One region of the Psychrobacter sp. NPDC078409 genome, then DNA from elsewhere that is predicted to be linked to it. Evidence: predicted binding sites of a transcription regulator. Region 1 holds the regulator's gene; the other holds the start of a gene.

Region 1 (3,218 bases):
CGCAGGACATTACTACGCTCATCTAGAAGACTATGCTGACATCTCCCCCAATGATTGGGTCAATCAGGGCGATGTGATAGGTTATGTAGGTGATAGCGGTAATGCAAAAGGAACGCCTACGCATGTACATTACGGTATCTATATTAATGGCAGTGCGGTCAATCCTTATCCACTTTTGCAAAAGGATTAACGAATATAGAAAAGTATGTCGTTAACCTGATTTAAAGTCGTGCTAGGTTTAGATTAATCAAAAAACGGAAGCCGAAAAACTGTCGTTAATACAGCCCCTAAATCATATTAATTGGCTGTGACGGATCTGACGTAATTTGAGGGGAATACCACACTAAATGTCGACCCTTCCCCTTCCACTGAATCGATTTGCAGTTGCGCTTCGTGCTGGTGCAATACGTGTTTTACAATCGCTAATCCCAACCCCGTACCACCTGTCGCACGACTGCGACCTTTGTCGATACGATAGAAACGCTCTGTCAAACGGGCGATATGCTCTGACGCAATACCGATCCCATCATCTTCGACCGCGAAACGGCAACCATCAGACGTCCTTGTCCAGCTGATAGTGATATTGCCGCCCTTTGGCGTATATTTGATTGCATTGATTACTAGATTGGATAGCGCACTATTCAAGTACATCTCTGACCCGTACAGCCCATCATAGGTATCTATATGCAAATGAATAATATGTTTGTACGCTTGGTTGTAGGCCTGTGCATCGTCGTAGATATTGGTCAGTAACTTAGTCATATCTATGTAATGTAGCTCGTGTGACTCTTCGATTTCAATCTTAGACAATAGCAGTAAGTCGTTCACGATTCTGTTCATACGGGCAGTTTGCTGGGTCATCAGCTCAAAACCGCGACGCCATTGCGGCGGCATATCTGGCTGATCGGAGAAATTCTCCAGATAGCCCATCATTACCGTCAATGGTGTTCTAAGCTCATGCGAGACATTCGCCACAAAATCCTGACGCATTTGCTCTAAGTGCCGCAGGCGGGTCACATCATATACAAACAGCAGTTTTTCATCACCGAAAGGGGTCAGTTCGCACTTTAAGTAGCGACTAGGATCTCGCCATGATTCTATATGGACACCATCGTTAGGTATCGTTGTACCTTCATAGTACTGGCGGAACTCAGGTACAGTGATAAAGTCAAAAATGTTCTGACCTTTATCTTCTGGCTGTAGCAGCAATAAGTCTTGCGCCGCCTGATTCCACCATTCTAGACCATCATTGTTGTTGAGCAAAATCACTGCATCGCGCAGGGCTCGTAGTGCACTGCCGATTTTTTTGAGTTGCTCTGCTGTACTTTGAGTAGATATTTGCTCTAGTAGAGCTGATTGCTTACTTTTTGCTGGCGCTATCTTGTCCATTTTTTATCCTTACCACTATCCGCGGCCTTTATATCGCTGCGGCATTATTTGTACAAGATTAACTTGGCTCAATCAGGCTAGAAAATCGGTAGCCTGTTCCACGTACCGTCTGTATCAATGTATCACAGTCATAAGGTCGCAGTAATTTACGTAGACGTTTGATATGCACATCGATGGTTCGATCTTCGATATATACATTGCCGCCCCATACTTGATCGAGCAGCTGCGTTCGTGTATAGGCGCGCTCAGGGTGACTCATAAAAAATGCCAATAGGCGATACTCTGTGGGCCCAACATCAACGATTTTACCTGCAGCTGTCACGCGCTGACTCTTAGTATCTAAACTTAACTGCCCAATTTCGATAGGTTTGTCGCTACTCATCGCGCTACTGCGGCGTAGTACGGCTTTGATTCTAGAAATCAGCTCACGCGTCGAAAAAGGCTTAGTCATATAATCATCTGCACCTGCATCTAAACCATGAACTTTACTGTCTTCTTCACTTTTTGCCGTTAGCATAATGACTGGTATTTCAGAGAGTAGCTCATCGTTTTTTAGCATACGACAGAAATCCACACCGCTCTTGTCACCAGGCAACATCCAATCTAACAGTATCAGTGACGGCCTATGATCGACCACCTGCTGATGCGCCTCTGATACGTCAGCCGCTTGCAAGCTATCAAACCCAGCCATCTCTAGCGTCATGACAACCATTTCACGAATCGCAGGCTCATCTTCAACAATCAAAATTTGCTCATTATACATAGGACATTCTCGGTGTTAGAGGACAAAATCTAGCATGTAAAAAGGCGATATATACTCACCAGTCTCTACCTATTAAACGGATTAATTATGACAGCTTGATGACACTCTAAAATCAGATTTCTAGTAAAAAATTGAGCGGCCCATCATTGACGCTCGACACTTGCATATCCGCACCAAACTGACCAGTTGCCACATTTGGATGCTTAGTTTTGGCATAATCGACCAGTTGTTCAAATAATGCTTGCGCCGCAGCAGGTGCCATCGCACCACCAAAGTCTGGTCGGCGTCCTTTGTCTGTTTTTGCCATCAAGGTAAATTGTGAAACTAATAATAGCCCACCAGCAACCTGCTGAACGTTTTTATCCAGTTTACCAAATTTGGCCGGATCATCGTCATTTTCAAAAATGCGATAGGTCAGTATTTTGTCAATCATACGCTGGGCAGCGGCAAAATCGTCTTCGTGCCCTAAGCCAACATATGCCAATACCCCATGCTCAATCTCGCCGATACACTGCTGATCGACGACCACACTAGCGTGCTTCACCCGTTGTATGAGTGCTTTCATTTACTAATTCCTTAACAGATTATGGCCATACAATAATATGCTGTCCATGATAAAATACCGTCATTAACTTAGCTATTATTAAGGCGCGTTTGATATTCACAAATAGGTACTGTGGATCGCTAAAACTGTTCCAGACAAGGCGTAAAACGACGATAATGCTCATGCCTTATCTAGATTTACAACGTAGTATGGCGCAATTTTAGCCACTGTCAGTGCCATGGTCGAATCTCCAACACGCCCTTATTACATTACACCTTATTTTGGTAGCCTTATTATGAATGTATTTACCACCTTACAACAGCTTGTGCCGCAGCAAAAGCTCAGTAAAGTCGCTGGACGTTTGGCCGCCAGTCGCCATCCCTATGTCAAACGTACCTTTATCCGTAGCTTTGCCAAAGCTTATAATATCAGCTTAGACGAGTACGAGCGCCAAAGCCTCAACGCTTATGAGAGTTTTAATGACTTTTTTACCCGCGAGTTAAAAGAAGACGCTCGTACTAT
Region 2 (3,218 bases), on a different contig from region 1:
TATACGGATCCATTTTGGTCATCGTGACAGTCACGCCACGTGCTTCTAAGACCGCTGCAAGAGAAGCTGCGGTGATACCTTTTCCTAGTGAGGACACTACCCCACCGGTCACGAATATAAACTTGGTCATAGTACTCTGTCGGTAATTGGTAAAGAAGGATTTTACTAAAAATATGCCATAAAATATAGGGCAAAAATGCAAACTGTCTGAAACTCTTATATTTTGGTGCCAGTAGCAAACATTTTTCTATTATTAAAACGCTACGCAACAAAAAACTCACCCCGAAGGATGAGTCTTTATGAATAACTTATAAGACAATCTGATTTAGAATTTGTATTCTAAACCGCCACCGATAGCGAATACATCCGCATCACCGCGTGCAACAACTTCTTCAGAAGTATTGTCGTCGTAGTCTCTGACTACTAGGAGACCATTTTCTAAATCTGCAGAGTTTTTACCGATATAAGCATGTGCAATCATATTGTCTTTGAATTTATACTTACCGCCCAATACGATTTGGTCTGAATCATTGCCGCCTAGACCTGCTAAGTTCTCAGTCTTATCATACTGTAGATAAACAGAAGCTGGACGTGAGAAGTTGGTTAGACCCATCTCAGCACTGACGACCAAACCTTTCTCTTCATCGTTTGAGTCATCAAAATCTACTTGTTGGTATAGCGCACCTAGCTTCACTGGATAAGCCACGTATTTACCTAGGTCGACACTAGCACTACCGCGTAGAATCTCACCTGTAACACTCATATCTTTGTCATACCCAACACCTGCAGTAAAACCAGTGCCTGGATCGAACATCAACGAAGCACCGAAGCCACTATCGCGATCACTACTATCAGAAACAAAAGACTCATCAGCGCCGTACTGTAGTGCAAGCTCTACTGGTAAATCGTTATATTTTGGCGCAATCCATACGATTGAGTTATTGATACGCTCACCATCAGTCAAAGTAAGTGCTTCAGTTAGTGTATTGCTACTACCTAAAGAGCTCGAACCAATGTTATCCCAGTATCCTTCATTTACAGTCACGTTGTTAACATAATCAGAAACTGAGTAGTTACGACCGAATCGGAATTGGCCAAAGTTTTTATTCTTTAGACCCAAATAAGTGTCTCGGCTTTTAAAGCCAATATTGTCACTACCACTGTCATCGATTTTGATACCGTACTCTAATTGATAAATGACGTCTGTATTAGCAGTTATTGCCTCAGATCCTTTGAATCCTAAACGTGAAGAGTGTGAGCTAACTTGTACCGAGCTATTGTCTTCATTGACATTGATAGCATCGTTTGGCAAATCCATCGACTGGCGATCAAGCTCAGCATTTACATAGTTAGCAGTCACAAATGCCTTACCATAGACAGTTGGGGCTGCTTGAACAGTAGAAACTGATAGCATTGCAATTGCTGAAGCTAAAAGTAATTTTTTCAAAGGATATCTCCACTTTACGATTTGAGTGATAAATGGTCTAAGATCGTTAGATATATAATGGTAAGGTCCTATACCTTCGAAACCATGATATACAGCGAGCCATAAGAACTGCTTAGACATAACTTTACCAAGCAAATATTACAGTAAGATGAAAAAACCAAAGTTTACATAACCGTTATCATTCTTTAGTGCATAAAAAAACTCACCCCGAAGGATGAGTCTTTTTATGTAATCTGCTTAAGGGTGATACTAGAATAAGTATTCTAGACCGCCACCCAATGCGAATACGTCAAGATCAGTATTAGTGTTCTTGTCTTCAGCAGAGTTGTTACCGATATAAGCATGAGCAATCATGTTGTCTTTAAAGTTATATTTGCCACCTACAACCACTTGATCTGAATCACGGTTGTCGAAACCAGCTAGGTTTTCAGTACCATTATACTGTACATATACAGATGCAGGACGAGCAAAGTTGTTTAGACCCATTTCAGCGCTTACGATTAGACCTTTTTCGTCTTTAGCACCGTCATCGAAATCAGCTACTTGATACATAGCGCCTAGCATAACTGGTGCAGCCATGTATTTACCTAGATCAACAGTAGCACTACCACGTAGAAGGTCACCATTTTGGCTCATGTCTTTTTCGTAAGCAACACCAGCAGTGAAGCCAGTACCTTGGTCAAACATCAAAGAAGCACCGTAGCCACTGTCACGGTCATCACTGTCAGAAACAAATGATTCGTCAGCACCATACTGTAGAGCAAGCTCTAAAGGTAAGCCGTTGTATTTAGGTGCAATCCATACGATAGAATCATTAACACGGCCGCCATCAGCCATAGTTACAGCGTCAAGTACGTCGCCATCCATATCAAGGTTACTAACACCTAGGTTATCCCAGTAGCCTTCAGTAACAGTCACGTTGTTGATGTAATCAGTTACTGAGTAGTTACGACCAAAACGGAACTGACCGAAGTCTTTGTTGTTTAGACCAAGGTAAGTATCACGGCTTTTGAAACCAATGTTGTCATCATTACCGTCGATAGCAATGCCATACTCTAACTGATAGATAACATCAGTGTTAGCAGTCATCGCTTCAGAACCTTTGAAACCAAGGCGTGAAATGTTTGAGTTGATTTGTACAGAATCGCTATCTACGTCGAACTGATCATCAGTACCGTCACGCTCAGCATTTACATAGTCAGCAGTAACGAAAGCTTTACCATAAACGGTAGGTGCTGCATTGGCTGCAGATACAGATAGGGCTGCGATTGCTGTAGCTAAAAGTAGTTTTTTCATGGGGTATCTCCACTTTACAATTGTAGTAATGAGCAAGCTATTATTAGCTGGCGCCCATAATGGTATCGTCACAAATCCTCAAAGATATAATGTGTAACTGGCTACCGAGATTAGTCAGAAACAAGTGTGGCGAATTTCTATTACAGTAAGGTAAAAAACCATGACACACATGACTGGGATTAAATAACGCAACTGCCATGTAACATTTGGTCTTTATTGCTCCGTGCGTAACATCCGTTACCAAACTCATACTTCGAATACAAGCATAACAACTTTGACATAATTTGCAACATATTTTTTTGCTTTTTCGATACACGCGTTATCGAATAACAGATGATTTCTTATATTTGAACGATTGTGAAAAAACTTCTATTTACTCAATTAGATACGAATAATATTGGTTAATACCGTTACTAATAGTCTTAAACACACATAATAGATACTAAGTAATATACCAAAAAAGAGCGCTATTTAT

What was found. The regulator PhoB, encoded in region 1, activates phosphate uptake and scavenging genes when phosphate is short. The targets are predictions, from matches to a motif close to TGTCATNAANCTGTCATAA.
Region 2: ACQKC9_RS09360 (porin) is a predicted target of PhoB. The motif match lies at 1,583-1,601, and genes of this name have one in related genera.

The regions. Positions count from the first base shown of each region.
Region 1 covers NZ_JBNNGW010000008.1:51,234-54,451, reverse strand. Annotated here, with positions in the region: gene ACQKC9_RS13230 (M23 family metallopeptidase) at 1-190, shown strand, start outside; gene phoR (phosphate regulon sensor histidine kinase PhoR) at 298-1,389, opposite strand; gene phoB (phosphate regulon transcriptional regulator PhoB) at 1,448-2,152, opposite strand; gene dtd (D-aminoacyl-tRNA deacylase) at 2,265-2,717, opposite strand; gene asd (archaetidylserine decarboxylase) at 2,992-3,218, shown strand, end outside.
Region 2 covers NZ_JBNNGW010000004.1:140,713-143,930, forward strand. Annotated here, with positions in the region: gene ACQKC9_RS09355 (CTP synthase) at 1-130, opposite strand, end outside; gene ACQKC9_RS09360 (porin) at 326-1,447, opposite strand; gene ACQKC9_RS09365 (porin) at 1,697-2,743, opposite strand.